DNA from 2 places in the Streptomyces sp. NPDC051211 genome. Region 1 is predicted to be linked to the other one. Evidence: riboswitches for the same ligand, from Rfam matches in the RefSeq annotation. Region 1 holds a riboswitch; the other holds the start of a gene.
The links. A riboswitch is a leader RNA that binds a small molecule or an ion and turns the genes downstream of it on or off. The one in region 1 is predicted to bind guanidine.
Positions count from the first base shown of each region.

Region 2: another riboswitch for guanidine. It lies ahead of AB0447_RS26870 (Ohr family peroxiredoxin); the one in region 1 lies ahead of AB0447_RS16405 (multidrug efflux SMR transporter).

Region 1 is NZ_JBFBAV010000014.1:53,676-58,079, forward strand. Features, by position in the region: gene AB0447_RS16400 (transglycosylase domain-containing protein) at 1-1,935, shown strand, start outside; gene AB0447_RS16405 (multidrug efflux SMR transporter) at 1,929-2,249, opposite strand; guanidine-III (ykkC-III) riboswitch at 2,281-2,351, opposite strand; gene AB0447_RS16410 (co-chaperone GroES) at 2,426-2,767, opposite strand; gene AB0447_RS16415 (DUF3618 domain-containing protein) at 2,791-3,111, opposite strand; gene bcp (thioredoxin-dependent thiol peroxidase) at 3,215-3,682, shown strand; gene AB0447_RS16425 (HNH endonuclease) at 3,835-4,404, shown strand, end outside.
Region 2 is NZ_JBFBAV010000034.1:12,418-16,821, reverse strand. Features, by position in the region: gene AB0447_RS26880 (serine hydrolase domain-containing protein) at 1-848, opposite strand, end outside; gene AB0447_RS26875 (hypothetical protein) at 957-1,460, opposite strand; guanidine-III (ykkC-III) riboswitch at 1,542-1,602, shown strand; gene AB0447_RS26870 (Ohr family peroxiredoxin) at 1,680-2,123, shown strand; gene AB0447_RS26865 (hypothetical protein) at 2,189-2,527, shown strand; gene AB0447_RS26860 (helix-turn-helix transcriptional regulator) at 2,570-3,928, opposite strand; gene AB0447_RS26855 (M64 family metallopeptidase) at 4,067-4,404, shown strand, end outside.

The DNA of each region.
Region 1 (4,404 bases):
TACCTGGGCCAGGAACAGACCATCAACCGCAAGGTCAAGGAGTTCTTCATCGCCGTCAAGCTAGGCCGGGAGAAGTCCAAGAACTACATCCTCGAGGGCTATCTGAACACCAGCTACTTCGGCCGGAACGCCTACGGAGTCCAGGCCGCCGCCCAGGCCTACTACGGCAAGGACGTCGGCAGGCTCACCACCACCGAGGGCGCCTACCTCGCCACCCTCCTCAACTCCCCCTCCGCCTTCGACGTGGTCACCCACCCCCAGAGCCGCCCCCGGGCGCTGGCCCGCTGGAACTACGTACTCGACGGCATGGTCAAGAAGCAGTGGATGACCCCGGCCGAACGCGCCGCCGCCACCTTCCCGGAACCCCAGAACCTACGCCCGGCCGCCGGCCTCTCCGGCCAGCGCGGCTACCTCGTCGAAGCCGTCAAGGACCACATCACCGGCAACAGGATCCTCGACGAGCACACCCTCGCCGAGGGCGGCTACCGGATCACCACCACCATCGACAAACGCCGCCAGACCGCCTTCACCGACGCCGTGGACGACAAGCTGACGAGCCGGCTGAACCCCGCAACCCGCAAGGCGGACAGGCTCGTCAGGGCCGGCGGCGCGTCCATCGACCCCGCCACCGGGAAGGTCGTCGCCCTCTACGGCGGCATCGACTACACCAAGCAGTACGTCAACAACGCCACCCGGCACGACTACCAGGTCGCCTCCACCTTCAAGCCCTTCGTGTTCGCCTCCGCCGTCGAGAACGGCTCCCGCACCCAGGACGGCCGCCGCATCACCCCCAACACCCTCTACAACGGCGACAACAGGCGCCCCGTCGTCGGCAGCCGGATCCCCTACTCCCCCGAGAACGAGGGGCAGGACTCGTACGGGGACATCACCGTGCGCACCGCCACCGACCTGTCCGTCAACGCCGTCTTCGCGCAGATGGTCGTGGACGTCGGCACCACCAAGGTCAAGGACACCGCGATCGCCCTCGGCATCCCGGCGAACACCCCGAACTTCGACCCGGGCCCGGCCATGGCGCTGGGCACCATGCAGGCGTCCGTCCTCGACATGGCCCAGGCGTACGCGACCCTGGCCGACCACGGCCGGTACACCCCGTACACCCTGGTCGAAAAGATCACCAAGAGCGGTGACACGGTCGGTCTCCCACAGCGGAACCCGCGCCAGGCCATCAGCCGGGAGGCCGCCGACACCACCACCTCGATGCTGGTCAGCGTCGTCGACAACGGCACCGGCACGGCCGCTCTGGCCGCCGGCCACCCGGCCGCGGGCAAGACCGGCACGGGCGAGCTGGACCGCTCCGCCTGGTTCGCCGCGTACACCCCGGACCTGGTGACGGTGGTCGCGATGATGGGCCAGGACCCGGACACCGGAACCCTCCAGTCCCTGTACGGGGCGCTGGGCGAGGCCCGCATCGGGGGCGGCGGATATCCGGCCCGGATCTGGGCCGCGTACACGAAGACCGCCCTGGAGGGCTCCGACCCGCTCGACTTCGACCTGGAAATCCAGCCGGGCGCCGACCAGCCCCTGCCCCTGCCGCCGCCCCCGTCCACCCGGCCGCCCCGCTTCACGGGCCGCCCACCCTCCCCCGCGCCGGACGGCACGGCCACGGGCGGCCAGAGCCCGACGAACGGGGGCACGGACACGGGCGGCCAGACGAACGGGGGCCCGGCCAACGGCGGGCAGACCCAGGGAGGCCAGGGGAACGGCGGGCAGACCGGGGGCCGGACGGACGGCGGACAGACCACCGGCGGTGAGACGGACGGGGGCCGGACGGACGGGGGCCGGGTGGACGGCGGCCAGACCCAGGGCGGTCCGACCCAGGGCGGTACTCAAGGCGGCACCACCCAAGGCGGCACCACCCAGGGCGGTACGACCACCGAGGGTCTGCCCGGATCCGGCGGCACCTGGGGTCAGTGACCGGAGGTCGCCTTCAGCCCCACCACCGCGACCAGCAGCAGGCAGATGAAGAAGATCCGCGCGGCGGTCACCGGCTCACCCAGCACGGCCATCCCGAGGACCGCCGCCCCGGCCGCACCTATGCCGACCCAGACTCCGTACGCCGTACCGATCGGCAGCGTCCTGGCGGCGTAGGACAGCAGCACCATGCTCGCGACGATGCCGGCACCGGTGAACACGCTCGGCCAGAGCCGGGTGAACCCGTCGGTGAACTTCATTCCGATCGACCAGCCGACTTCGAGCGCACCGGCGAGCAGCAGCAGAACCCAGGCCATGACAGGACCTCCGAGACGAGAGCGGTACGGGGGTGCGTCGTCTTGTCGTACCCGGTACGGCGCGTCTCGTCGGGGTTCCTCCCCACCGTAGCAAAGACCACGGAAAGGGCCGGTGACAGCGGTCACCGGCCCTTCGAACACTCACTTCCCACCGGCCGCACGGGGCCCGGCAGGTCCTACAGGTACAGCCCGGTGGAGTCCTTGGACCCTTCCAGCCGCTCCGCGGCCACCGCGTGCAGGTCCCGCTCCCGCATCAGCACGTACGTCGCGCCCCGCACCTCGACCTCGGCCCGCTCCTCGGGGTCGTACAGCACCCGGTCGCCGGGCTCCACGGTCCGTACGTTCTGCCCGACCGCGACCACCTCGGCCCAGGCCAGCCGCTTGCCCACCGCGGCCGTGGCCGGGATGAGGATGCCGCCGCCCGAGCGGCGTTCGCCCTCGGGCGAGTCGGACCGGACGAGCACGCGGTCGTGCAGCATGCGGATGGGCAGCTTGTCGTGGGTGGGGTTCTCGCTCACGTCTGCGAACCTACCTGGCGCGCTCAGCCGCGCTTGCGGCGGGCCGACAGGGCCAGCAGCCCGACGACGCCGACCGCGAGCAGGGCGACGGGCACGATCCGCTCGAACCGCGGCGCGCCGGCCTCGTCGTGCAAACTGCCCTTCACGTCCGTGACCAGGCGGTTCACGGCGACGACGGCCCGGCCTGCGGTGTGGTCCACATGGGAGGCCACCCTCGCCCTGGCGTCCCCGATGATCGTCTTCGGGTGCATGCGCACGCCGATCTCGTCGAGCGTCTCGGCGAGCTGCTCGCGCCGGCGGACGATGTCCGCCTCGATCTGCGCTGGGGTCCTGACTTCCGACACCGCGCTGCCTCCGTCGTCGTCTGTGGCTGGGCATGGTCCTTCATGGACAGTCTGTCAGCTTAGTCTCGTCGGATACCGATCCCCTCCCGAGGAGACTGTGGACATGAGCGAGCGACTCCAGCCGGGCGACACCGCCCCCGCCTTCACCCTGCCCGACGCGGACGGCAACGAGGTCTCGCTCGCCGACCACCTGGGCCGCAAGGTGATCGTGTACTTCTACCCGACGGCCCTGACCCCGGGCTGCACCAAGCAGGCCTGCGATTTCACGGACAACCTGGAGGTCCTGGCGACGGCCGGCTACGACGTGATCGGCGTCTCCCCGGACAAGCCGGAGAAGCTCGCGAAGTTCCGCGAGAAGGAGAGCCTGAAGGTCACCCTGGTCAGCGACCCGGAGAAGGCGACCCTGGAGGCCTACGGCGCGTACGGCGAGAAGAAGCTGTACGGCAAGACGGTGACGGGCGTCATCCGCTCCACGGTGATCGTGGACGAGGCGGGCAAGGTCGAGCGAGCGCTGTACAACGTGAAGGCCACCGGCCACGTCGCCAAGATCATCAAGGACCTGGGCATCTGACCCGTCCCGCACTTCTGCTCTGCGAGCGGCCCGCACCGAAACCGGTGCGGGCCGCTCCGTTTATCGGACGACATCAACCGTGACCGTCCGACTAATGGTCCGTTATTCAGTGCGAGGGCCGCACGTTCACGCGGCTGATCGGAGGGCTGGGAATGGCGGTGCGGTACACCCGAGAGCTACTCGAAGAGGCCGCTCGGGAGACGAAGACCTGGGACGATGCGGTGCGTTGGTGCGGCGGCACACCCACACCCGGCAGTCGGCGCTATCTGCGCACGAAGATGACCGAATTCGGAGTGGACACCTCCCGCTTCCCCGCCAGGTGGGCGAAGCACACGGAGGAACGCCTGCGCGAGCTGGTTGCGGTCTCCACATCCGTGTCGGAAGTAGTCGGCAGGCTCGGCATCAGTCAGATCGGCGGCAATCAGACGCACATCTCGCGACGCATCGCGGAGCTGGGCATCGACATCTCGCACTTCATCCCGCACTCCCGCACGCCTCGGCCGAAGGGTGCCTTGGGGCCTGTGCTGTCACTCAGGGATCCGCAGCACGGCCGGGTACCGGGCGAGCGCCTGAGGCGCGAGTTGCTGAAGTCCGGAGTCCTCGAGGTCTGCGCCGAGTGCGGTGTCGGAACGCGGTGGAACGACAAGCCGCTGCGCCACGAGGTCGATCACATCAATGGGGACTGGTGGGACAACCGCCGGGAGAACCTGCGGCTGCTGTGC
Region 2 (4,404 bases), on a different contig from region 1:
ATCCAGCCCAGGTGCACCCAGGCGAAGGGGCTCTTGCGGTGCTCGACGGTACGGCTCAGGCGAATCGCCTCGGCGAGCCCGGCGGGACCGCCGTCCAGCTGGGCGCGGACGAAGCCGGCCAGGTCCGTCGCGGTCGACCGCAGCCCGCCCGCACCGGCCAGGTCGGCGAGGTGCCAGGGTGACGTGGGCTTCCCGCGCCGGCTGTGTCCCTGAGCGAGACGCCCCGAGCGTGTGCCGTCCACGGTCACCACGGTGTCGGTCATCCCCAACGGGGCACAGATCTCCCGGGTGATGAGGGTCTCGTAGTCCGTGCCGGCCCGGCGGGCGAGGCCCAGACCCAGCAGCCCGGCTCCGAGGTTGGAGTACCGGAACCGCTTCCCCGGCTCGGCCCCCAGACGCGTCCCGGCCAGCCCGGACAGGAGTACGTCGGTGGTGCAGTCCGCGTACGGATCCGGCTTCGAGGGGTGCAGCAGCGCCTGGAGGAGCATCCCCTTCGGCAGCCGCGGCAGGCCGGAGGTGTGGGTGGCCAGGTGCCGCAGGGCGATGCGGCTGCTGCCCCGTGACGGTACGGCCGCTCCGTCGGGCAGCAGAGCGGTCAGCGGCTCGTCCAGGTCCGCCGTTCCGCCCACTGCCAGTCGCGCCAGGGCCAGCGCGGTGAACGGCTTGGTCACCGACCCGATCTCGAACAGGGTGTCGGGGCCGGGCACCACACTGCGGTCCCCGCCGGTGCCGCCGGCCCCCCTGATCTCCACCGAATCCCCCGCCACGGCGGCCACCACCACGCCGACGCGATCTTCGGCCAGCCGGTCGGCGGTCTGCTGGGCAAGGGTGCCGAGTTCTTGATCCATGACCGAATCATGACGGGGCCGTTCCGGCGATCGGTGCGCCCTGATGATGATTTTCCGCCGGTGGCACTCCGACTCCAGCAGTACGGACCGAGCCCGCCCCGGCCTGCGTCAGCGGCCGCCGCCGCGGTGATCGTAGACCGTGAGGGACAGTGCCAACATCGCGGCCTGGGCGCGTTCCGCATCCAGTCCCTGGTCCACGGCTTCCAGGGCTTCGGCCGCCGAAACCAGCACGGCACGGGGCAGGCCCTCGTAGGCGGAGACTCGGTAGGCGAGGGTGCGGCGGGCGTCCCGTTCCTCTTCGGTCACCCCGTCGGGGGTGAGGGGGAACACAGCCGCCTGGTACGTCGCGATGCTCACGAGGACCGCGTCGGCGATCCCCTGCGCGTACCCGTCGACCGGGGGCACGGTGCGGTCGGGCCGGAAGAAGGCCAGCACCGGGCGGCGGGAGAGGAAGGAGCCGATCCCGGCGCCCAGACCGGCCGCGGCCCCGGCCACCAGGGCCGTCATCCTGCCGCCCAGGAGGAAGCCGAAGCAGGCTCCGCCGACCGCCCCGCACGTCACCAGCGCGAAGGTGATCATGAGGTGGATGCGGGTGGCGATCGAAGACGTCATGCCCAGCAGTATGCACAGCGCACTCCGATGACTTCCGGCCACTGCCGGGGGCCGTGGCCGGATCTGCTGCTACAGTGGGCCGCGGTCGGCCTGCCGGCCCCGGACGAGACGCGCCGTACCCGGTTACGCACGACGACGCGCACGAGCCTCTCCAGAGGGGCCGTAGCGGTCTGCACCATCCCTGGTAGGCCGTGTCGCCGAGCGGATGGACCAGTACGTATGACCGTGCAGCTGACCCGAACCCTCTACACCACCTCCGCACACGCCAGCGGGGGCCGTACGGGCACGGTGTCCACGGACGACGGCCGACTGAATCTCGAGCTGGCCCCGCCGCGGAAGAAGACGCCGACGGCCACCAACCCGGAGCAGCTGTTCGCCGCGGGCTACGCCGCCTGCTTCACCTCCGCCCTCGCCGAGGTCGCCGGTGAGTTCGGTATCGATACGGCCGCTGCGCAGGTCACCTGCGAGGTCCGGCTCGGCACCACCGATACGCCGGCGGGCTATGGGCTGGCCGTGACGCTCACGGTCGCGGTCCCCGCCCTGACGGCAACCGAGCTGGAGCCGCTGCTGCACCGGGCAGACGCCACATGCCCCTATTCCCAGGCGGTCAGGGGCAACATCCCCCTGACGCTGGTGGCTGTCGACGGCACCACGGCGCAGTGACGGGGATGGCGCCGCCGGCCCGCGGCGCGTGGCTGCGGCGCGGGATCAGCCGCAACGGGGGCCCGATGCTGGCAGAGCAGGAGGCCGTCTGGTTGCAGGCCGGCCATCACTATGCGGACAGCCGGGGATTCGCGGGCTTCACCTCCTTCGACGGCCGGGAGGTCCGCTTCCACCACGAGGTCGGCGAACCCGGCGAGGACGTGGGCAGCCTTCGCCGGGACGGCGAGAACCTGGTCGAATCCGGCGCGAACCCCGACGGCACCACTTTCGTGGAGATCTGGACGCCGCTGCCGGACGGCCTCGGCCAGACCGGCTCCTGGACGGCCGCCGGATGCCAGGTCGTACGGGTCGGTCCGCACCTGGTGTACGTGGACGCCGGAACGAGCGCCTACCTGCGGATGTAGCCCAAGCGCAGGCGGGGGCACCGGCGTGTTGCAGGCAGGGCCCTACCGCCGGTGCGGACCGAAGGGGTCCGGGCCCAAGGTGGTGGTCGGGGCGGGGCCCAGGGTGGTGGTGCCGATGGCGGCGCGGTGACCCAGGCCCGTGCGGTAGGCGTCGAGGGCGGCTTCGGTCCGGCCCGCGCGGCGCAGCAGGTCGCCCAGGAGTCGGCACAGGTCGGCGAGGTCGCCGGTCGCGCCGCTGCGTTCCAGCAGGGCCAGGGCGCGTACGTAGTGCTCCTCCGCCCCTTCGGTGTCGCCGCGCTCCTCGGCCATGAGGCCGAGCAGCCGGTGGGCCCCGCCGGCGTGCACGGCGCCGTGGTGGTCGTCCAGATCCAGCAGGGCCGACAGCAGCTCGGCGGCCTCCTGGTGGCGGCCCAGGCGGCGCAGGACGTCGGCCAGCTCGACCTCCACCTGTGCGGTGTAGAGGGTGGCGCGCCGGGCCGCGAGCATGCCGCGGGCCGTACGCAACTCCTCTTCCGCGGCCTGGAGTTCGCCGCTCTGTGCCTTGACGTAACCGCGCATCCAGTGGCAGTGCGCGAGGTCGGTCGCCAGGCGTAGCTGCCGGTACATGGACTGGGCTTTGGCGAGGGACGCGTCGGCGTCGGCCGTGCGCCCTTCCGCGAGGAAGGTCCGGGCCACCTGGCGGTGCATACCGGCCACCAGCGCGGGGTCGGTGACCTGCGGGGCCAGGGCGAGGGCCGTTTCGGCGGCGTGGGCGGCGCGGGCGTGCGCGCCCATGTCGATGTACGGGCTGATGACGGCCGCGTACAGCATCACCAGCGCCTCGGGGTCGGCGAGGCCGCGGGCGCCGAGTTCGTCGATGGCCGATTCGAGCAGGTAGCAGGCATAGCGGAGTTCCCCGGCCAGGAGGTGGGCGACGGCACGGCCGCGGATGGCGCGGGCGCGGCGGGGCAGCGGCTCGCACGCCAGCAGCGCCTCGGCCGATGCGAAGTGCCCGCGGGCTGCTGCGAGTTCGCCGGCCTCCAGGGCGCAGTCGCCGAGGCCGAGCAGGGCCTCGGCCTGTTCGACGGGCAGGTCGAGGCGTTCGGCCTCGGTGAGCAGGCGGCGGTAGTGGCCGGCGGCTTCGTCGGCCGCACCGGTGGCCAGGGTCTGCTGAGCGTCGGTCAGGGCGAGCCGGAGTTCGGTGGCCAGGTGGGGTGGACGGCCGGTGGCGAGCTCCTCGTACGTGATGCCGAGGCGGGGGGCGAGGAAGCGCAGCGCCGTTTCGGAGGGGCGCACCCGGCCGGATTCAAGGGTGGAGATGTATGCCGCGGTGTAGGAGGGCTCGGCCAGCTGTCGCTGCGTCAGGCCGCCTTCCTTGCGCAGCTGTTGCACCCGTCGACCGATCTCGGCCGGTTCGTCCATGGGAACCCCCTGGTCTTTCAACTCCCCAAACATTCAAGGGCACACGATCATTGCGCATCCCCCGGGCACGCCCTAGTTTAAGCGGCCGGTTCAGTTCGTTTATCTGCTTGCTTAATGTCCGTGTCGGGAGAGGATCCCATGCGCTCGACCCTGCGCAGTTCCCTGTTGGCGGTGGGGGTGGCCGCTGCCACCGTCGCCGCGCTGGCCGCCGTACCCGGTACCGCGTCCGCCGGCCCGCCGCCGGCGGCCGATCCGCGACCGCACCCCCTGGTGGAGGTGGAGATACCCGGGCCCGAGGACGGGGTGACCGCCGGATCGGGACACACCCTCGTGCCCGCCCGGGGCCAGGACGCACCCGCCGGTCGCCTGTCCGCCGCGGAGCAGCAGGCGGACGGCGAGGTCGCCAAGGTGATCGACAACGGCCCCTCCCCCGACCGGCTCGACGTCGTCGTGGTCGGCGACGGCTACACGGCGGA